DNA from 2 places in the Cryobacterium sp. TMB3-10 genome. Region 1 is predicted to be linked to the other one. Evidence: predicted binding sites of a transcription regulator. Region 1 holds the regulator's gene; the other holds the start of a gene.

The links. The regulator HspR, encoded in region 1, represses chaperone genes until heat shock. The targets are predictions, from matches to a motif close to AAGTTGAGTCNNNNNGACTCAACTT.
Region 2: E3T22_RS02030 (ATP-dependent Clp protease ATP-binding subunit) is a predicted target of HspR. The motif match lies at 7,203-7,227, and genes of this name have one in related genera.

Annotation. Positions count from the first base shown of each region.
Region 1 covers NZ_SOGH01000024.1:106,313-117,584, forward strand. The annotation lists gene E3T22_RS13255 (aldo/keto reductase) at 1-474, shown strand, start outside; gene E3T22_RS13260 (NAD-dependent epimerase/dehydratase family protein) at 471-1,472, shown strand; gene E3T22_RS13265 (aldo/keto reductase) at 1,501-2,385, shown strand; gene E3T22_RS13270 (putative quinol monooxygenase) at 2,382-2,684, shown strand; gene E3T22_RS13275 (LysR family transcriptional regulator) at 2,701-3,624, opposite strand; gene E3T22_RS13280 (heat shock protein transcriptional repressor HspR) at 3,675-4,088, opposite strand; gene E3T22_RS13285 (DnaJ C-terminal domain-containing protein) at 4,097-5,104, opposite strand; gene E3T22_RS13290 (nucleotide exchange factor GrpE) at 5,097-5,729, opposite strand; gene dnaK (molecular chaperone DnaK) at 5,729-7,597, opposite strand; gene E3T22_RS13300 (response regulator transcription factor) at 7,819-8,544, shown strand; gene E3T22_RS13305 (cell wall metabolism sensor histidine kinase WalK) at 8,541-10,073, shown strand; gene E3T22_RS13310 (2'-5' RNA ligase family protein) at 10,073-10,552, shown strand; gene E3T22_RS13315 (Gfo/Idh/MocA family protein) at 10,609-11,272, opposite strand, start outside.
Region 2 covers NZ_SOGH01000005.1:13,757-25,028, reverse strand. The annotation lists gene E3T22_RS02080 (hypothetical protein) at 158-586, shown strand; gene E3T22_RS02075 (helix-turn-helix transcriptional regulator) at 580-828, shown strand; gene E3T22_RS02070 (NAD(P)-dependent alcohol dehydrogenase) at 825-1,793, shown strand; gene E3T22_RS02065 (DNA alkylation repair protein) at 1,812-2,321, opposite strand; gene E3T22_RS02060 (DinB family protein) at 2,357-2,938, shown strand; gene E3T22_RS02055 (sugar ABC transporter substrate-binding protein) at 3,051-4,043, shown strand; gene E3T22_RS02050 (ABC transporter permease) at 4,040-5,098, shown strand; gene E3T22_RS02045 (ATP-binding cassette domain-containing protein) at 5,095-5,892, shown strand; gene E3T22_RS02040 (carboxymuconolactone decarboxylase family protein) at 6,092-6,409, shown strand; gene E3T22_RS02035 (hypothetical protein) at 6,466-7,074, shown strand; gene E3T22_RS02030 (ATP-dependent Clp protease ATP-binding subunit) at 7,266-9,830, shown strand; gene E3T22_RS02025 (glutamine synthetase III) at 9,907-11,272, opposite strand, start outside.

The sequences.
Region 1 (11,272 bases):
CAGGCCGAGGCCCGCAAGCGCAACTTCAGCGGGCTGGTGAGCGAGCAGTCGCTGTACAACCTGCTCAAGCGCGACATCGAACGAGAGGTCATCCCCGCCGCCCAGGCCAACGGGATGGGAATCCTGCCCTGGTCGCCGCTGGACGGCGGCCTGCTCGGCGGTGTGCTGCGCAAGGAGCGCGACGGCAGCCGCCGGGTCTCCGGGGCCAACGCCGACAAGCTCGAGAAGAACCGCGCGGCCATCGGTGCCTACGAGGACTTCGCCGCCGAACTCGGCACCGAGCCCGGCGACCTGGGCCTGGCCTGGCTGATGCACCAGAGCGCGGTGACCGCACCGATCATCGGTCCGCGCACCATGGAGCAGCTCGAGGCCGGCCTGCGCGCCGTTGACCTGAAGCTCGACCAGGCCGCGCTCCATCGCCTAGACGAGATCTTTCCCGGCTACCGCACCGCGCCGGAAGACTACGCCTGGTGAGCGCCGGACTCAGTGTTCTCTTCATCGGCGGCACCGGGGTGATCAGCACGGCCGCGGCCGAGCTGGCCGTGGCTCGTGGCCACCGGCTGACCGTGCTCAATCGCGGCCAGTCCGCCCTGCGCAGCGTTCCCGACGCGGCTGAGGTGCTCACCGTGGACGTGCGGGACGCGGCCGCGGTTGCGGCGGCGCTCGGTGAGCGTCGTTTCGACGTGGTGGTGGACTTCGTGGCGTTCACCCCGGAGCACGTGCGCGCCGACATCGCCCAGTTCGCCGGCCGCTGCGGGCAGTACATCTTCATCAGTTCGGCCTCGGCGTACCAGAAGCCGCCGGCCGCCCTGCCGGTGCGGGAGTCCACTCCCCTGCACAACCCGTTCTGGGCGTACTCCCGCGACAAGGCCGCCTGCGAAGATGTGCTCATGGCGGCGCACCGGGAGCAGGGCTTCCCGGTCACCATCATCCGCCCGTCGCACACCTACGACCGAACCCAGATCGCGCTGCTCGGCGGGTGGACCGACATCCACCGGATGCGCACCGGTCAGCCGGTGGTGGTGCACGGCGACGGCACGTCGCTCTGGACCCTCACCCACAGCACCGACTTCGCCAAGGCGCTCGTGGGCCTGTTCGGCCGGTCGCAGGCCGTGGGCGACAGCTTCACCATCACCTCGAACGAGTACCTCCCCTGGGACGCCATCTACGCCGAGTATGCCCGCGCCGCCGGCGCCCCGGCGCCGCAGATCGTGCACGTGGCGAGTGACACCATGGCGGCGGCCAACCCCGAGTGGAGTGGTCCGCTGCTGGGCGACCGGTCTCACTCGGTGATCTTCGACAACAGCAAGGTCACCGCACTCGTGCCCGATTTCGTGTGCACCACCCCGGTCGCGCTCGGCTTCCGCGAGGCGATCGCCTGGTACGACGCGCATCCCGACCAGCAGGTGGTGGATGCGGCGCTGAACGCCACCCTCGACGGGCTCGTCACCGCGCACTCCACTCTTTCCTGATCATCCGCAGCACTCGATTGGACACCCTATGAAGACCCGACTCATCGGCGACCGTCCCGTCAGCTCCATCGGCCTGGGCGGCATGCCCATGTCGATCGAGGGCCGACCCGACGAAGCCCGCTCCATCGCCACCATCCACGCCGCCCTCGAGGAGGGCGTGACCCTGTTCGACACCGCGGATGCGTACCACCTGCACGCCGACGAGGTGGGCCACAACGAGTCGCTCATCGCAAAGGCCATCGCCTTGTGGGGCGGCGACTCGTCGCGGGTGATCGTGGCCACCAAGGGCGGGCACCTGCGGCCCGGCGACGGCACCTGGTACGTCGACGGCCGACCCGAGTACCTCAAGCAGGCCGCCGAAGCCTCGCTCAAGCGCCTCGGCGGCGACGCGATCGACCTGTACCACCACCACCGGCCCGACCCCGCGGTGCCGTACGCCGACTCGATCGGCGCCATCCGGGACCTGCTCGACGCCGGCACCATCCGCCTGGCCGGTATCTCCAACGCCAACCCGGCGCAGATCCGCGAGGCCCACGACATCCTCGGCGGCCGGCTCGCCAGCGTGCAGAACCAGTACTCGCCCGCGTTCCTCAGCAGCCGGCCCGAGCTCGACCTCTGCACCGAGCTCGGCGTCGCGTTCCTGTCCTGGAGCCCACTGGGCGGCATCAAGTCCGCCGCCGACCTGGGCACAGCCTTCGCGCCGTTCCAGCGGGTGGCGGATGCCCACGGCGTGAGCCCGCAGGTCGTCACGCTGGCCTGGCACCTGGCCGCGTCGCCCCGGGTGATTCCCATCCCCGGTGCGAGCCGACCCGAGAGCATCCGTGACTCGGTCCGCGCAGCCGACCTGACCCTGTCAGACGAGGAACTCGCCACCCTGTCGGCCGCTCTGAACGACGCCGCGGTGACGGCATGACCGCCATCGTGCACCTCGACCTGCGCCTCGACCCGGCCGCGCTCGAGACCGTCCCGGCCCTGCTGAACGAAGTCCTCACCGCGACCCGCGCCTGGCCGGGAAACGAGGGACTCGAGGTCATCGTCGACGACGCCGACCCCGCCCACGTGATCGTCGTCGAGCACTGGGCCACCGCCGCCGACCACGACGCCTACGCCGCCTGGCGCACCACGCCGGAGGGTGTCAGTCGTCTGGGTGAGGTTCTCGCTGCTCCGCCGGTGAAGACGGTCTTCTCCGGCCGGATCCCGCTGGCCCTCTAGCCGGTCAGCCGGCCGGTCAGGCCGCCGAGCCGACAGCGTCGACGGGCTCGAGGGCGGCGGCCGCGGCGGCGACGTCTTCGAGCAGCTGCTCAAGGAACGCCGACGCGGCCGGGCTGGGCTCGTCGGCGACCGCCACGGCCACCGCCCACTCGGGCACGGTCGCCGGCAGCGGCACCGCAACGAGGTCGTCGGGCCGCTTCAGCGCGAAGCTGGTGGGCACGATGGCCACGCCCAGGTTGTAGCCCACCAGTTCGAGCAGCGGATGCACGTCGTTGACCTCCATCGCCGCCCGGTACTCGAAGCCGGCGGCGGCGAACGCCCGCCGGGCGAGCATGTGCGCGCCCCAGCCGGCCTGGAAGCCGATCAGCGGTTCGGTGCGCAGGGTCTCCAGGTCGGCCTCGGCCAGAGCCGCGACGGGGTGGTCCGGGTGGCAGAGCACCACCATCTTCTGGCTGCTCAACCGGTGCAGCCGCACTCCGGGCGGGGTGTCCCCGGTCACCACGACCAGCGCCACATCGGTGGTGCCACTGGCCACCCCCTCGATCAGCTCCACGGAACCCAGCTGGCGCAGGCGCACCTCCACCCCCTGGTTCGCGGTGCGGAAACGGGCGAGCTCGGCGGGCAGGTCCACAGAGCCCAGGCACGGTTCGGCGCCCACGGTAAGGCGTCCGCGCATGAGGCCGCGTACCGCGGCAACGGCGTTCTGGGCCGCTGCGGCGCTGGCCAGGGTGCGAAGCGCATCCGCCAGCAAAGCCTGACCGGCGGCCGTGAGCTCGACCCGGCGGGTGCTGCGGATGAACAACGAGGTGCCCAGCTCGATCTCCAGGGCCCGGATCGACGCGGACAGCCCCGACTGGGAGATGTGCAGCAGCTCGGCTGCCCGGGTGAAGTGACGTTCGTCGGCGACCGTCACGAAGTGTTCAAGCTGACGCAGTTCCATTCAGCAACCCTACAACTCAGTGCGGCAGCACCCAGAGCCTCGACGTCTCGCTACTTGTCGAGGGGGCGCCAGATCACCACTTGGTTCGAGCGGCGGGTGCGGGTGCCGGCGCGCATCGAGATGACGTCACCGGCCGAGCCGGCCGCGAAGACGCGGCGGCCCGGACGGTTGAGCAATTCGTCGGCCAGGGCCGCTTCCAGGTCCCCCACCCGGCTTTCCAGGGCCCGCACGGTGTCTTCCAGCGCGAGGATGCGCCGGATCCCCTCCAGGCTCACACCCTCGGCACCCAGATCCGCGATCTCCCGCAGCCGGGCCACATCGCGCATTGAGTAGCGGCGCGAGCGGCCCGGCGTGCGGCCGGGGCTGACGAGCCCCATCCGGTCGTACTGCCGCAGGGTCTGCGGGTGCATACCCGCCAACTCTGCGGCAGTGCTGATCACGAAGACCCGGGTGTTCTCATCCATGACCGGTGTCAGCCCTTGGCCCTGGCGAGCAGTTCGTCGCGCGGGTTCTCCTTGGGCAGCGCCTCGTTGAACGCGAGCAGCTTCTCCTCGGCGTCCTTCGACAGGTGCGACGGCACGGCCACCTGAACCTCGGCGAGCAGGTCGCCGGTGCCCTTCGGGGTGACCACACCGCGACCCTTGACCCGCAGCACCCGCCCACTGGGGGTGCCGGGCGCCACGCGCAGCTTCACCGGCGGCCCGCCCAGGGTGGGCACCTCGATGGTGGCACCGAGGGCGGCTTCAGCGAAGGTCACCGGCACGTTCACACGCAGGTTGAGTCCGTCGCGTTCGAAGACCGGGTGCTTGCGCACGGTGACGGTGAGCACGATGTCACCGTTCTCGCCGCCGTCCGGGCTGGGTTGCCCCTGCCCGCGCAGCTTGATCTTCTGCCCGTCGGCCACGCCGGCGGGAATCTTGACCTTGATCGACCGACCCTCCTGCGTCTGCAGGGTGATCTGGTCGCCGTGGGTGGCCGTGATGAAGTCCACCGTGGTCGACGCGACCACGTCACGCCCCCTGGTCGGCCCGCCCGCACCTCGGAAACCTCCGGTGGGGGTGCCGAACCGGCCACCACCACCCTGGGCGCCACGGCCGAACATTCCGCCGAGGATGTCGTCGAAGCCGGCCTGCTCGTAGGAGTAGCCCTGCTGTTGACGGGCTCCTCCACCGAACATGCCGCCGAAGACGTCGTCGAAGCCGCCCTGCTGGCCGCCCTGCCCGGGGGCGGTGAAGCGAGCTCCACCGCCCATCGCGCGCACGGCGTCGTACTCCTTGCGCTGTTCGGGGTCACCGATGACCGAGTGGGCCTCGCTGATCTCCTTGAACTTCGCCTCCGCCGCGGGGTTACCCGGGTTGGAGTCGGGGTGGTACTTGCGGGCCAGCTTGCGATATGCCTTCTTCAGGTCGGCCGCGGAGACGTCCTTCGACACCCCGAGAACCTTGTAGAAGTCCTTGTCGAACCAGTCCTGGCTAGCCATCGCTCGGTACCTGCACGACGACCTTGGCCACCCGCAACAGCGAGGACCCGAGGTAGTAGCCGGTCTCGACGACGTCGCCGACGGTTTCCACGTCGATGTCGGGCGTGGGCATCTGGAAGATGGCCTCGTGCACGGTGGGGTCGAACACGTCGCCGACGGTGCCGTACGGCTTGAGGCCGATGCGCTCGGTGCTGGCGCGCAGCTTGGCGGCGATGGTCGCGAAGGCGGTGTCGCCCTCGAGATCGCCGTGCTTCTCGGCCCGGTACAGGTCGTCGAGCACCGGCAGCAGTACCTTGACGACTTCGCCGGTGACGCGCTCGCGCTCGATCTCCCGGTTGGCCTCGGTGCGCTTACGGTAGTTGGCGTACTCCGCGGTGACCCGCTTGAGGTCGGCGAGGTGCTCGCTGGAGGGATCGGATGCCTCGAGGTCGGCCGCGTCCAGGATGTCCTGCACGGTCAGCTCGTCCTCCTCGATGCCCGCGGCGTCAGCCGCGTCGACGAACTCGGCCGGAGCGGCCGCGTCGGAGTCCGGCCCGCCCGCCGCGGGGGCGCCCGATTCGGGCACTCCCGCAGCAGCAGACTCGTCTTCGGGACGGTTCTCGTCCGGACGGTTGGCGTCGCTCATTACTTCTTCGCTTCGTCCTCGTCGTCGACAACCTCGGCGTCGACAACGTCTTCGTCGGGGTTGCCCGACTCGGCGGTGGGCTCGGCGGTCTCGGACTCGCCGGCCGCGGCATCCGCCTGGCTGGAGGCGTAGATGGCCTCGCCGAGCTTGCCCTGGCTCTCGGTGAGCTTGTCGAACGCGGTCTTCACAGCGTCGTCGTCGTCACCGGCGAGAGCGGACTTGAGGGCGTCGACGTCGGCCTGAACCTCGGTCTTGACCTCGTCGGGCAGCTTCTCGTCGTTCTCCTTGATCAGCTTCTCGATCGAGTAGGCGAGCTGCTCGGCGCCGTTGCGGGTCTCGGCGGCTTCGCGGCGGCGCTTGTCTTCTGCCGCGTGCTCTTCACCCTCGCGAACCATGCGCTCGATGTCTTCCTTGCCCAGCGCGGTGCCGCCGGTGATGGTCATTGACTGCTCCTTGCCGGTGCCCTTGTCCTTGGCGGACACGTGGACGATGCCGTTGGCGTCGAGGTCGAAGGTGACCTCGACCTGCGGGATGCCGCGCGGGGCCGGCGCGATGCCGGTGAGCTCGAAGGTGCCCAGGTTCTTGTTGTCGCGGGTGAACTCGCGCTCGCCCTGGAAGACCTGGATGGCCACGGACGGCTGGTTGTCGTCGGCCGTGGTGAAGGTCTCGCTGCGCTTGGTGGGGATGGCCGTGTTGCGCTCGATGAGGCGCGTCATGATGCCGCCCTTGGTCTCGATGCCGAGGCTCAGGGGGGTGACGTCGATGAGCAGAACGTCCTTGCGCTCGCCCTTCAGGACACCGGCCTGCAGTGCGGCGCCGACGGCGACGACCTCGTCGGGGTTGACACCCTTGTTCGGGTCCTTGCCACCGGTCTCGGCCTTGACGAGCTCGTACACGGCGGGCATGCGGGTGGAGCCACCGACGAGAACGACGTGCGCGATGTCCTCGACCTTGACGCCGGCCTCACGGATGACGTCCTGGAAGGGCTTCTTGGTGCGGTCGAGCAGGTCTTCGGTCATCTTCTCGAACTGGGCGCGGGTGAGCGTCTCGTCGAGGTTGGCCGGGCCGTTCTCCGTCAGCGAGAGGTACGGCAGCTGGATGCTGGTGGACATGCTCGAGGAGAGTTCCTTCTTGGCCTGCTCCGCGGCTTCCTTGAGGCGCTGCTTGGCGATCTTGTCCTTGGAGACGTCGACGCCGGTGGAGTCCTTGAAGCGCTTGATCAGGTGATCAACGATGCGCTGGTCCCAGTCGTCGCCGCCGAGGCGGTTGTCACCGGAGGTCGAACGCACCTGGATGGTGCTGAAGTCGTCGTCCTTGCCCACCTCGAGGAGGGAGACGTCGAAGGTTCCGCCACCGAGGTCGAAGACCAGGATGAGCTCGTCTTCCTTGCCACGGTCCAGGCCGTAGGCCAGGGCGGCCGCGGTGGGCTCGTTGATGATGCGCAGCACGTTGAGGCCGGCGATCTCGCCGGCTTCCTTGGTGGCCTGGCGTTCGGCGTCGTTGAAGTACGCGGGAACGGTGATGACGGCATCCGTCACCTTGTCGCCCAGGTACTGCTCGGCGTCGCGCTTGAGCTTGGCGAGGATGCGGGCGGAGATCTCCTGCGGGGTGTACTTCTTGTCGTCGATGTCGACGGTCCAGTCGGTGCCGACGTGGCGCTTGACCGACGAAATGGTGCGGTCCACGTTGGTGACGGCCTGGCGCTTGGCGGTCTCGCCGACGAGTACCTCGCCGTCCTTGGTGAACGCGACCACGGAAGGCGTGGTGCGGAAGCCTTCAGCGTTTGCGATGACGGTGGGTTCTCCACCCTCGAGTACGGCCACCACCGAGTTGGTGGTTCCGAGGTCAATGCCGACTGCACGAGCCATGTGAGAGTATCTCCTTCAAAGTTTGGGTTCAAGGCCTGTTTCAAAGACTTGAGTGTTGCTGGCTCAAGTGTGCCACCGCCCAAAAACCTAAGTCAAGCCGGGGCCGCCAAAGTTGAGTCGGAGAGGCTCAACTCCCAGCGTTCTCACAAGAAGTGGGACAATAACGTGTGCCGCCCTCGACCTCACCCGATCCCGCCGCGGACTCCGTACGCCGACGCGCCGTGCTGGCGAAGCTCCCGCGGATCTCCCGGCTCGACGGCTCCGCCATCCGGGTTCTCCTCGTCGACGACGAGGACACCCTCACCAATCTGGTGAGCCTGGCGCTGAGTTATGAGGGCTGGATCGTGGACGTCGCCCACACCGGGCAGGCCGCCCTGCGGGCCTACCGGGACAACCGGCCGGACGTCGTGATCCTGGACATCATGCTGCCGGACACCGACGGATTGAGCGTGCTGCGCCACCTGCGCTCCGGCGGTTCCACCACGCCGACCCTGTTCCTCACCGCCAGGGACTCTGTGGACGACCGCATCATCGGCCTGACCGCCGGCGGTGACGACTACATGACCAAGCCGTTCAGCCTCGAGGAGCTCGTGGCCCGGCTGCGCGGGCTGCTGCGCCGCACCGTGCAGGCCGTCCCTGAGGAGCAGGCCGCGCTGGTGGTGGGCACCCTGACCCTGGACGAAACCAGCTATCGGGTGCGTCGCGACGACGCCGACATCATGCTCACCACGACCGAGTTCGACCTGTTGCGCTACTTCATGCGCAACCCGATGCGGGTGCTGAGCCGGGCGCAGATCCTTGACGAGGTCTGGAACTACGACTTCGCCGGGCGCGGGAGCATCGTGGACCTCTACGTGTCGTACCTGCGCAAGAAGATCGATGCGGAACGCGCCCCGATGCTGCACACCGTGCGCGGTGTCGGCTACATGCTGAGGCCCGCGGAGTGAGCGCGGTCGGTTCGTCTACGGCTCCCCCCGAGCGCGGAGCGGCGCCCTGGACGCTCCGCCGCCGACTGGTGGTGGGAATCGCCGGCGTCGTGGCAGCGGTGCTTCTGGGCATGGGCCTGCTGAGCATCGCCGTGTTGAGCACCTCCACGAACACCGTGGCCGATGCCCAGCTCACGGCGTCGCTGTCGGCGCTGAGCCAGTCTGTCGACAAGTACCGGGGTCCGCCCGCCGTCGGCGGGCACGGGCACGGCGGCGGCGTGGCCAAGTCCTTCGTCGATTTTGTCGGGCACGGGCGTGGCACCGTGATCGCGGTCGTCGCTGATGGTGTGGTCGCCGACTCCGCCCTGTTCTCGGGCACCGGCGCCGTTGTGCTCTCGACCGACGCGATCGAGGCGATCGAGCTTGCCGTCACCGATCTGGAGTCGGACGGCGAGAACCGAAGCCTGAACCTGGGCGACCTCGGCAGTTACCGCGTCGCGACAGTCGTCAACGACGGCGAGCTGCTGGTGGCCGGCGTACCGCTCGAGGCCGCCGAGATGGCGTTGTTGCGCCAGGGCCTGGCCATCGCCGTCTTCACGGTGCTGGCGCTGGCCGGAACCGTGCTGGGCACGATTCTGGTCGTGCGACTCGCCCTGCGCCCACTGGCCCGGGTGGTCGAGACCGCCGTCGAGGTGACCGCGCTGCCGTTGGCCGTGGGCGACCACGGCATCTCCACCCGCCTCGCGGCCGCAGACACCGATCCCCGTACCGAGACGGGCAAGGTGGGTGAAGCCCTCAACCAACTGCTCGACCACGTCGACACCGCCCTCAGCGTGCGGGCCGCCACCGACCGGCGGATGCGCCGGTTCGTCACGGATGCCTCCCACGAGCTGCGCACCCCGCTCGCGGCCATCCAGGGCTACGCCGAACTGACCCGGCAGGACAGCGCCGAGCTGCCCGAGATCACCGAGTACTCGCTCGCCCGGATCGAATCCGAGGCTCGGCGGATGAGCTCGCTCGTGAGTGATCTGCTGCTGCTCGCCCGTCTCGACGAGGGCCAGGACCTGCACGTGGAAGACGTGGACCTCGCCGACCTGCTGCTGACCGCGGTGAACGACGCCAGGGCATCCGCGCCGTCGCACAGCTGGCTCGCCGAGGTGCCGGACACTGCCGTGGTCGTGCGCGGCGACCGGGAACGCCTGCACCAGCTGGTGGCGAATCTGCTCTCCAACGCCAGGGTGCACACCCCGCCCGCCAGCAGCGTGACCGCCCGGCTGCGGGTGGGCTCGCCCGGCATGCCGGTGCAGCTGAGCGTGCAGGATGACGGGCCGGGCATCACCGCGGATCTGCTGCCGGTGATCTTCGAACGCTTCGCGCGCGGCGATGCCTCCAGGACCCAGGTGTCCGGCGGCCCCCGCAGCACCGGCCTGGGCCTGGCGATCGCCCTGTCGATCGCCGAGGCGCACGGAGGCACCATCCGGGTGCGGTCCTCCCCCGCGGGCACCGCCTTCACAGTCACCCTGCCCACCCCGGGCACCCGGCGCCCGTGATGCCCCGACTGGTGGTGGTGCTCCCCGTGGTGCCGCTGCGCGTGGGCGCCGGCTTCGCCGTGGCCGAATGGCCCCTGCACGTCACGGTGCTGGCGCCGTTTCTCACGGATGCCGACCCCGGCGACGTCGGCCACGCCATCCGTCTCGCCGTCGAGAACCAGGCGCCGCTCACCGTCGTCGCCGGCGAGGACGCGCTGTTCGGGCGGCGGCACACCATCCCCGTCACAATGCTGCTCCCGCACGAGGGACTCACCCGGCTGCACCACACCCTGGTGGACACCCTGCGGCCGTTCGCCGCCGCTCCAGACGAACCGGCCTTCACCGGCGACGGCTTCCGTGCCCATGTGACGCACAAGCCGCCCGCCCGCCTTCACCCCGGCCAGTCCCTCACCCTCGGTCAAATCGCCCTGGTGGACATGCTCCCCCGAACACACGAGGCCGGCCGCACGGTCCTGGCCGCCACCAGTTTCGCGAGCTGAGAGGAAAGCCCCGAAAACCAGAGGGTTTCGGGGCTTGACTCACCGTCCGCGAGGTGTCACTCGCGCGGCGACCAGACCTCCCGGGCGGTCAGCGGCACCGCGAGGGGACGCTCGGTCGTCGTGGTCAGCTCGAGCCGGCGCCCCTCGGCGGCCGACTGCAGCAGCGAGGTCATCACGTCGAGGGAATGCAGCGCGATGTCACCGTTCGCGCGGGCCGCACGGTCGGGGCCGGCCGCGATGAAGTCGAGCAGGCCGATACCGCGGGCGCTGTCCAGGTAACCGGCCGCCGTCGGCAGGGGCCGCCACTGGGTGGCCCCGAGCTCGAAGAAGCGCGTCTCGCCGTCGAACCGGTTCGGGTCAGGCACCGAGAGGGTGCCGTTCTCACCGTGCACCTCGAGGGGGGCCGCGTCGGTGGCGGCGCCGTCGAAGCTCGTCGTGATCGTGGACAGGGCGCCACTGTCGTGCTCGAGCACCCCGGTGATGTGCGTGTCGACGTCGACCGGGATCACCGCGCCGGCCCGCGGGCCCTGCGTGATCGTGCGCGTGCCCCGCAGCCGGCTGGCCGCGCCGGTGACCGAGCGCACCGGCCCGAGCAGGTGCACCAGGGCGGCCACGTAGTACGGGCCCATGTCCAGCAGCGGGCCGCCGCCGCTCTGGTAGTAGAAGTCGGGGCTGGGGTGCCAGCGTTCGTGCCCCGCTGTCACCATGACGGCGGATGCG
Region 2 (11,272 bases), on a different contig from region 1:
ACAAGACTCCTTCACGACCCGGCAAGGGGCATTTCTCGGCAAGTCGCGAAAAGGTAAGTAAAAAATACTTGACACGGTGTCTGGTCGGGCATACATTCATCGTGTCAACAATTTTTTACACGCCGGCACGGACCGGCATCGAGGCAGGGAGCCGCAGATGGCACGCGAAGAACAACGCGCCTGGATCATGGTCGTCGTCGCGATAGTGGCGTACGGCATCTATCTGGTTCTGGTGCTGGGTGGCGCAGACGGCGCCCCTCTCGAGCAGGCGGCTTACATTCCCGCGATGCTGTGGACGATCGTCGGCTCGATCGTCGCGGGGATCCTGCTGAACATCATCGCGGCCATCCTGTCGCCCCACGAGGCCGGCCGGAAGGACCAGCGCGACAAGGAGATCAACCGGCTCGGCGAACACATCGGCCAGTCCTTCGTGATTCTCGGGGCCGTACTCGCGCTGGTCTTCGCCATCACCGGGCTGGACGCGTTCTGGATCGCCAACGTGATCTACCTGGCCTTCGTGCTCTCGTCGATCCTGGCCTCCATCGCCAAGATCATCGCCTACCGCCGGGGATTCCAGTCATGGTGAAGGCGACGAGCGTGACCAACAACATCCGCGGGCTCCGCTTCGCGCACGGAGAGATGACTCAGGCCGCGCTGGCCGACCTGGTGGGCGTGACCCGGCAGACCATCATCGCCATCGAGCAGGGCCGCTATTCGCCCTCTCTCGAGGTGGCGTTCCAGATCGCCCGGGTGTTCAATCGACCACTCGACGACGTGTTCCAGTACCCGGCAACTCCCATCCTCACTCGACCTGGAGGCACATCATGAGGGCCATCGTCCACGACAGCTACGGCTCGGCCGACGTTCTACACCCCGCCGAGATCGAGCGGCCGGCCGTCGGCGCCGACGACGTTCTCCTGCGCGTCGAGGCCGCGAGCCTCAATATCGGTGACTGGCACCTGATGGCGGGGCTTCCCTACCTCGTGCGGCCCGCCGTCGGCCTGCGCGCCCCGAAAAGCCGGGTGCGGGGCATGGATGTCGCGGGTCGCGTCGAGGCCGTCGGCGCCAACGTCACCCGGTTCACACCGGGCGATGAGGTGTTCGGTGTCGGTGAGGGCTCCTTGGCCGAATACACGACCGCCCGGGCCGACAAACTCGAGCCCAAGCCGGCGGCCCTGAGCTTCGAGCAGGCCGCGGCCGTGCCGACCTCGGCCGTCACCGCCCTGCAGGCCCTCGCCCCGCTGCGGGACGCCGGCCCGGGGGAGCGGGTGCTCGTAATCGGGGCCTCCGGCGCCGTCGGCGGCTATGCCGTGCAGCTGGCCAAGACCTTCGGGGCGCACGTGACGGGCATCGCCAGCACCGCGAAGCTCGACTACGTTCTCTCGCTCGGGGCGGATGCGGCCGTCGACTACACCCGCGGGGACATCACCCGGTCGGGCGAGCGCTACGACCTCGTGCTCGAAACCGGCGGCAACCGGTCGGTCTCCTCGCTGCGCAAACTGCTCGCGCCCCGCGGCACCCTGGTACTCGTCGGCGGCGAAGGCGGCGGCCGGGTGACCGGCGGTTTCGAGAGGGCCCTGCGGGCCCTGCTGCTGTCGCCGTTCGTATCCCAGAAGCTCACCGGTCTGGTCTCGGTCGTGCGTCAGGATGACCTGCACACCCTCGCGGGCCTTCTCGAGAGCGGCGCGATCAGGCCCGTCATCGATCGGGTTTATCCGCTCGCCGAGGCCGCGACAGCCATGCGCCGTCTCACCGATGGCAGCATCCGGGGCAAGGTCGTCGTCATACCCTGACGCGCGCGCTCCTGATGACTAGTACTCCTGACGCTGGGCCGCGCCGCCGCAGACGCCGAGCAGGCCGGCGGCACGGCGCAGTTCGGCGCTGGGATCCTGCGCCCACCAGTCGAGCACGATCTGCGCCCGGCTGCGCGCCGGACCGGTAAGGGCATCGACCAGCGGCCGCACCACATCCGCTGTGAGCGGGTCCAGGAGAGCGGGCAGCTGTGCGGTCCGCAGGAAACCCTCGATGCGGGTGAGGTCGGAGGCGCGCAGCATTCGCACGTGGGATTGCAGCAGCACCACGGCCGCCAGCCGGCGCTCGTAGACCGGCACCGCCCACAGTTCGGAGCTCAGGGCCGTGATCTCGTCGTGGCCAAGGCCGGGGTAGCGCCGCCCGGCATCGCGGATCGTGCCGCGTATCGCGCCGACGGATGCGCCATAGAAGGTGAGGCTGCCGCCCAGCCGGGCCCGATCGGCGTCGGCGCGCTCCCAGGAGCTCTCCCGCTGCAGGGTGGCGTTGATGAACTCGCCGGCAGCACTCATGGCTCCATTCTCGCCGATCTGCAAGGCTGGTCGGCATGACCGACGCCGACATGACCGCAGATCTCCGCCGCTACCTGCAGGAGGCCCGGGAAGCCCTGGTCTGGAAGCTCGAGGGTCTCGGCGAGTACGACATTCGCCGGCCCGTGGTGCCCACCGGCACCAACCTGCTGGGCCTGATCAAGCACATGGCCGGGGTCGAGGCCGGGTACCTCGGTGAGACCTTCGGCCGCACCTTCCCGGAAGAGCTGTCCTGGATGGGCGACGCCGCCGAGGACAACGCCGACATGTGGGCGACCCCGGATGAGTCCCGTGACGCGATCGTCGACCTGTACCGGCGGGTCTGGGCGCACTCGGAGACCACGATCACCGAGGTGCCGCTGGATGCCACCGGCCGGGTGGCCTGGTGGCCCGCCGACCGCAATGTGGTCACGCTCCACCGCATCCTGCTGCACCTGATCGCCGAAACCCACCGGCATGCCGGCCACGCCGATATCGTGCGCGAACTGATCGACGGGGCTGCCGGGCTGCGGGCCGGAAACGAGAACCTGCCGTCGGGAGAGGCCGGCTGGTGGGTCGGCTACCGGGACCGGGTGGAGCAGGCCGCCCGCACGGCCTGAGGCCGTCGGGCTGCAGCCCGACTGCGGTGTTCGCCGTTCGGACGCCTAAAGTGGACTGCGCCTGAAAAGGCCAAGCTGTTTACACGCCCGAACCCGAAGGACGATGCCACTCGTGTCGAGAATCTCTGCCCGCCGGACCCTCCTGGGCGCGAGCGCCGGCTTCGCCCTGCTCGCCCTCACCGCCTGCACCGGCCAGCCCGTCGCCGGAGCCGGCTCGGGAGCCGGCGCAGCCCCGGCCGACGACTCCGGCCGCACGTACGCTCTCGTGGTGCACTCGGTTCCCGGCGACGCGTTCTGGGACGTCGTGAAGACCGGCGCCGAGGCCGCCGGAAACCGCTACGGCGCCACCGTCACCTACCAGGGTGACCCCGATGTGCAGAAGCAGAGCCAGCTGATCGAGACGGCGATCGCCGCCAAGGTCGACGGCATCATCGTGTCCATGGCCAACCCCGAGGGCCTGCGCGGTGCCGTCACGGCTGCCGTGGCCGCCGACATTCCCGTGATCACCATCAACTCCGGAGCCGAGGAGTCCGCCGCGCTCGGCGCCATGACCCACATCGGCCAGGGCGAGTACCTGGCCGGTCAGGGCGCCGGCCGCCAGCTCGCCGAGGCGTCGGCGAAAAAGGTCATCTGCGTCATCCACGAGGCCGGAAACGCCGGGCTCGAGGACCGCTGCCGTGGGGCCGCGGACACCCTCGCCGGCAGCCTGACCAACGTGCAGGTCGACATCGCCAACGTCGCCGAGGCCCAGAGCACCATCACGAGCGCCCTGCTGGCCGACCCCGGCATCGACGGTGTGCTCACCCTCAACTCCGCGGTGGGTGTGGCCGCCGCGCAGGCCGTGGCCGAGGCCGGCAGCGACGCCCAGATCGGTACCTTCGATGTCTCTGCCGACGTCACCAGCCTCATCATGGACGGCAGCATCCTCTTCGCCGTCGACCAGCAGCCCTACCTGCAGGGCTACCTGCCGGTGGACTTCTTCGAGCTGTTCTACACCAACGGCAACGTCGTCGGCGGCAGCCAGCCGGTCTACTCCGGGCCGGGCTTCGTGACGAAGGAGAACGCCGAGCAGGTGGCGACGTTCGCCGGCAACGGCACCCGATGACGATGCTGACCGCACCGGGCGCCGCGCCGGATGCGTCGCCGGACGAGCGCCTGACGCGCACGCATCCGATGGTGCGGCTGCTGCGTCGGCCGGAGATCGGCGCCCTCGTCGCCGCCCTGGCGATCTTCGGGTACTTCTCCGTTGCGACGACATCCTTCCTGTCGACGGCGGGCGTGGCCACCTGGCTCTACTCCGCGTCGCTGTTCGGCATCATGGCCGTCGCCGTGGCGATGCTCATGATCGGCGGCGAGTTCGACCTCTCGGCCGGAGCCATGACCGGCACCACCGGGCTGCTCGTCGGCGCGTTCACCACCCAATGGGGCATGAACCTGTGGTTCGCGATGCTGCTCGCCCTACTGATCGCCCTCGCCGTCGGCGCCTTCAACGGGTTCCTGGTCGTCAAGACCGCCATCCCCAGCTTCATCGTCACGCTGGGCACCTTCTTCATCCTGCAGGGGCTCAACCTCGCCGGCACCAAGCTCGTCACCGGCCAGGTCGCCATCCAGGGCATGACCCTGGTGCCCGGCTTCGACGCCGGCAAGGCGATCTTCGGTTCGACGATCCCGGTCTTCGGCGTCAACCTCAAGGTGTCGGTCTTCTGGTGGCTCGGCATCACCGCCGTGGCCAGTTGGCTGCTGCTGCGCACCCGGTACGGCAACTGGATCTTCGCCATCGGCGGGCAGTTGCAGAGCGCCGTGCAGACCGGCGTGCCGGTCAAGCGCACCCGCATCGGCCTGTTCATGGGCACGGCGGCGGCCGGCTGGCTGGTAGGCATGCTCTCGCTCTTCGACGTGGCCACGGTGCAAGCCACCACGGGCATCGGCCAGGAGTTCATCTACATCATCTGCGCCGTCGTCGGCGGCTGCCTGCTCACCGGCGGTTACGGGTCCGCGATCGGCGCCGCCCTCGGCGCGCTGATCTACGGCATGATCCTGCAGGGCATCGTGTTCGCCCAGTGGGACAACAACTGGCTCAAGGCCTTCCTGGGCGGGATGCTGCTGCTCGCCGTGCTCGTGAACCTCTCGGTGCGCCGCCAAGCCGGGGTACGCGCATGAGCGCCGCAGGAGCAACCCGGCCAACGCCCATCCTCGAGGTGCGCGGCATCGGCAAGGTCTACGGGTCAGTCATCGCGCTCAGCGACATCTCCACCTCGGTCGGCGCCGGTGAGGTGCTCTGCGTGCTGGGCGACAACGGCGCGGGCAAGTCGACCCTGCTCAAGGTCCTCGCCGGTGTGCACCCGCACTCCTCCGGCGAACTCCTGCTCGACGGGGCCGCGGTGCGCTTCACCGGACCGCGCCTCGCTCTCGACGCCGGTATCGCCACGGTCTACCAGGACTTGGCGATCGTGCCGCTGATGCCGGTGTGGCGCAACTTCTTCCTCGGCGCCGAACTCAGCGCCGGGATCGGCCCGTTCTCCCGCCTCCAGGTTGCCGAGATGCGCGCGATCACGCTCGCGCAGCTGGGCCGGATGGGCATCGACCTGCGTGACGTGGACCAGCCCATCGGCACCCTGTCCGGCGGCGAACGGCAATCCGTCGCCATCGCCAGGGCCATTTACTTCGGTGCCAGGGTCGTCATCCTCGACGAGCCCACCTCGGCGTTGGGCGTCAAGCAGGCCGGGGTGGTGCTGCGCTACGTGGCGCAAGCCAGGGACCACGGCCTCGGCGTGGTGTTCGTCACCCACAACCCGCACCACGCGTACCCGGTGGGGGACAGGTTCCTGGTGCTCAACCGCGGGGCCAGCCTGGGCGAGTTCGACCGGAAAGGCATCACCATCGACGAGCTGACCCGGCTGATGGCCGGCGGGGCCGAACTGGAGTCCCTGGCCCGGGAGCTCGAGCGGGACTGATCCGCCAGGCCAGCGCGGGGTCGGGCACGCCTCATCCGTTTCGGACGATTCCGGAACGGCGCTATCGGCGGGACGCGGATTGGTTGCTACCGTCTGCGGCGTGAGACCGGCGTGCCGTCGTGGTGCGCCCGTCGAACACCGAAGAATCCGGAAAACGCGAACACCAACAGGGCCCAACCCTGGAAATGGAGCGATACCCATGGCCACAGGAACAACCCCGGTGCTGGATGCGGCGGCCGAGATCAACGCTGTCTCGCTGGCCCGCACCGACCTCGATCCGCGCACGCTGATGATCGCCCGGATCGCGGCCCTGGTGGCCGTGGATGCACCGGTCGGTTCGTACCTCATGCACGTCGGACCGGCAGCGGAGGTCGGGCTGACCGCCGACGACATCGAGGACGTTCTCATCGCCGTTGCCCCGATCGTGGGCACGCCACGGTTGCTGTCATCGGCTCGCAAGATCGTCGAGGCCTTCGACCTCGCGATCCAACTCGACTCCGAGGGCGACACCCAGTAACGCCCAGAGTCCACCGCAGCCGCGTCGTGCGGCAGATCCAGTGAGGAGCACCCCCAGTGAGAAAGCCCATCGTCTTCATGGCCCTGCTGGTGCTCCTTGCCGGATGCGCGCCCGCCGACGGCACCGATCCGACACCGAGCAGTTCGTCGCCATCGGCCGCAACGGCCACCCCGTCACCCGGTCAGACGGCGTCACCTCCGACAGATGCACAGATCACCTGGGCGGGCACGGTCTGCAGCGACGTATCGACCGTGCAAACCGACGTTCAGGGGCTGGCGACGGCGGCGGTCACCGGGGGCGATTCGGTGGGTACCGCGGTGTCCAACCAGATGGATACCGTGTCGGCCTCGGTGAGCGCCCTGGTCGACACTGTGAAGTCACCCCCGGAGAATCTCGGCGACGACCCGGAGCTCCTGGCCGTGCAGGAGTCGATCGACACCGTCGATCAGTCGTTCACGACCTTGCGGGCGAGCGCCAGTGCGGTGGAGGGCACCAGCGGGGCCACCCTGGTCGATGCGCTGGCGACGCTCGTCGGTGACACCGGTACAGTGCTCTCCGACGTGGGTGCCGCCGCTCAGACCATCACCACGGCAACCGAGGACACCTCCAGCACCCTCGGCCAGGCCTTCCGAGCTGCACCCGAGTGCGCCGACCTCACCTCCTAAAACCCGATGACCCGGCCCGTGTGTCGTGCGCCCGGTGGCAGTGACTTCGGCGTCCGCCGGACGCATTGCGAGCGCGGATTCAGGGAAATCTCAGGATGCCGCGGGAATGAAACGCGCGCCCAAACGTTGACTTGAGTCGAGGTCACTCAAGTTTTGGGTTTCCTCCTCGTTCAGATTCCCAGGAGGTTTCCTTGCCTACATACTTCGGCCCGACCGGTTCCGACAACGGTTCGTTCGACGAGTTCCTGGCCCGCTACCTGCAGGGCCAGCGCGCCGCGCAGTCCGGCCGCCCCATCGAGATCACCCGGCTCCTCAGCCGCCGCACCCACGAGATCCTCGTGCAGGCGGCCCAGTTCGCCGTCGCCCACGGTCACGCCCACGTCGACGCCCTGCACCTGCTGCGGGTGATGGTCGAACAGGAACCCGCCGCCTCGGCCATCCGCCGTGCCGGTGGTGACCCCGCCGCCATCGCGGCCGCCGCCGACCAACGCCTGCCGGAGTCCGGCGACCGTGAGTCCCAGTCCGCGCCCGGTCTGACGCCCTCGGCACAGCGCGCCCTGCTGGATGCTCACCAGGTGGCCCGCGCCTTCGGCTCCACCTACATCGACCCGGAGCACCTGTTCTTCGCCTTCGTGGTGAACCAGGACTCACCCGCCGCCCGCGTGCTCGCAGAGTCCGGCGTCACGGCCGAGTCACTGCAGGCCGGCGCCCAGCAGGCCGAGGACGACGAGGCCCAGGCCGGCAGCTCGGCCGCCGACAGCGCCTCAGACACCCCGATGCTCGACACCTACGGCATCGACCTCACCGAGCGTGCCCGCTCCGGCAAGCTCGACCCGGTGATCGGCCGCAGCGACGAGATCGAACAGACCGTTGAGATCCTCTCCCGCCGCACCAAGAACAACCCGGTGCTGATCGGCGAAGCCGGCGTGGGCAAGACCGCCGTGGTCGAGGGCCTGGCCCAGGCCATCGTCGACGGCCTGGTGCCCGAACAGCTGCGCAGCAAGCGCGTCATCGCGCTCGACCTGCCCGCCATGCTCGCCGGCACCCGCTACCGCGGCGACTTCGAAGAACGCCTGACCAAGACCATGGACGAGATCAGCGAGCGCAGCGATCAGATCATCGTCTTCATCGACGAGCTGCACACCGTGGTCGGTGCCGGCGGCGCCGGCGAGGGCGGAATGGACGCCGGCAACATCCTCAAGCCGCGCCTGGCGCGCGGTGAGCTGCACGTCGTGGGCGCCACCACCCTCAACGAATACCGCAAGGTCGAGAAGGACCCCGCCCTCGAACGGCGCTTCCAGCCCGTGCGGGTGAATGAGCCCAGCATCGACGACGCGGTGCAGATCCTCGCCGGCCTGCAGGGCCGCTACGCCGAGCACCACTCGGTGCGTTACACGGATGCCGCGATCCGCGCGGCCGTCGAAATGAGCGCCAGGTACGTTCCAGACCGGTTCCTGCCCGACAAGGCCATCGACCTGATCGACCAGGCCGGCGCCCGAGCGCGTCTAGCGCTCGGCTCGAGGGTCGACATCGAAGGCCTGCGCGAACAGCGGGCCGGCCTCGAAACGGCCAAGACCATCGCGGTCGCCGCCGAGGCCTACGAGGAGGCGTCCCGCCTGCGGGACGAGACCGAGCAGCTGGCGGAGCAGATCACCGCGGCCGAGGCCGCCCAGGATGCGTCACAGCCGGCACCGTCCGCCGTGGTCGACGAGGCCGAGATCGCCGCGATCATCGCCCGCGCCACCGGCATCCCGGCCAGCCGCCTCACCGCGGGCGACCGCGAACGCCTCGCCACGCTCGAGCACGACCTGCACCAGCGGGTCATCGGGCAGGAGGACGCGGTGACCGTGATCGCCAAGGCCGTACGGCGCAACCGCACCGGAATGGGCGATGCCTCCCGGCCTGTCGGCAGCTTCCTGTTCCTCGGCCCCACCGGGGTGGGCAAGACCGAGCTCGCCAAATCGTTGGCCGAGTCACTGTTCGGTGACGAGAAGGCGATGCTGCGCTTCGACATGAGCGAGTTCGGTGAACGTCACACCGTGAGCCGCCTGGTCGGTGCTCCTCCGGGGTACGTCGGCTACGACGAGGCCGGCCAGCTGACCGAACACGTGCGGCGGAACCCCTACTCGGTGGTGCTGCTGGACGAGATCGAGAAGGCGCACCCCGACGTCTTCAACCTGCTCCTGCAGGTGCTCGACGACGGCCGCCTCACTGACGGCCAGGGCCGCACTGTGGACTTCCGCAACACCGTGATCATCATGACGTCCAACATCGGCTCCGAGGTGCTCGCCAGCCGCAGCGGCGCGCTCGGCTTCACCGCCGACCTCGACGGAGCGCACAACGGCTTCGGGTCGGAGAAGGCCCTGCGGGACCGGGTGATGGCCAAGCTCCGTGAGGCCATGCGGCCCGAGTTCCTCAACCGCATCGACGAGGTCGTGCTGTTCCGGAAGCTCGATCAGCCCCAGCTCCGCCAGATTGTGCGGCTGTTGCTGAACCAGACCGAGGCCAGGCTGCACGCCCAGGGACACGCGCTCACCGTGAGCGACGCGGCCGTGGACTGGATTGCCGAGAACGGCTACGAGCCCGAGTACGGCGCGCGGCCGCTCCGCAGGGTCATCCAGCGTCAGCTCGACGACAGAATCGCCGACCTGCTGGTGGCTTCAGAGCTCGGCGTCGCGGGAGTGGTGGCCGTCACCGTGGCCGATGGTGCCCTGCACGTGGCGTCCGAACCGGCACGGATGCCGCTGGCGGCGTAGCCGCGAATGAGAACGCCCCGACCGGACCTTGACGGGTCCGGCCGGGGCGTTTCTGCGTTCGGCCTGTTCGTGGAAGCTACAGAATGAAGAGCATCTCCTGGTAGGTCGGCAGCGGCCACAGGTCATCGGCCACGATGCCCTCCAGCACGTCGGCCGCCGCGCGCACGGCGCTCATGGCCGGCAGCAGGTCATCCCTGGCGTGCTCTGCCTCGGCCAGCGCGCTGCCGGACTCGGCAGCCAGGACGTCCTTGAGCACGGCCAGGGCGGTGCGCAGCTTGGCGATCGGAGCGCTCACTTCCAACAGGGCGGCTATGTCGGCATCCCCGCCGGCGGCCTTGACGGCGCCGATGTTGAGTGCCACCTCGGTCTGGTGCCGCATCGCGGCCGGCAGGATCTGCGTCGAGCCGATCTCGAGGGTGAGGCGGGACTCAACACCGATGGTGAGCGCGTACTGCTCCAGACCGATCTCATAGCGGCTGTGCATCTCCCGGTGGTTGAACACCCGGTACTTCTCGAACAGCTCCAGGGCGGACTCGGTGATCAGCTCCGGCAGGGCGTCCAGCGTCGTCCGCAGGTTCGCCAACCCCCGCTTTTCGGCCTCGATGGGCCAGGAGTCCGCGTAGCCGTCGCCGTTGAACACGATGGCGCCGTGCTCGGTGATGATCTGGGTCAGCAGGGCTTGCACGGCGGTGTCGAAGTCGGTGCCGGCCGCGACGGCCGCCTCAAGGTCGGTGGCGATGTAGTCCAGCGACTCCGCCATGATCGTGTTGATCGTCACCATCGGGCCGCTCACGGTCTGCATCGAGCCCGGTGCGCGGAACTCGAACCGGTTGCCGGTGAAGGCGAACGGGCTGGTGCGGTTGCGGTCGCCGGGATCGGTCGGCAGCTGGGGCAGCGTGTCGACGCCGATGATCATGGTGCCCTTGTCCTTCGAGGAGGTCGCGGGACCCTTGGCGATCTGCTCGAAGACATCCGCCAGCTGGTCGCCGAGGAAGATCGAGATGATCGCCGGCGGGGCCTCGTTGGCGCCCAGACGGTGGTCGTTGGTCGCCGAGGCGACGGAGACCCGCAGCAGACCGGCGTACTTGTGCACGGCACGGATGACCGCGGCGCAGAAAACCAGGAACTGGGCGTTGTCGTGCGGGTTGTCGCCGGGGACGAGCAGGCTGCCGAGTTGGTTGTTGCCCAGCGAGAAGTTGACGTGCTTGCCTGAGCCGTTGACTCCCTGGAAGGGCTTCTCGTGGAAGAGGCACTCCATGCCGTGTTTCTTGGCGATGGTCTTGAACGTGGTCATCAGCAGCTGCTGGTGGTCTGCGGCGATGTTGCCGCGTTCGAACATCGGCGCGATCTCGAACTGGCCGGGCGCGACTTCGTTGTGCCGGGTCTTGGCGGGGATGCCGAGCTTGAACAGCTCCCGCTCGGTGTCCATCATGAAACCGAGC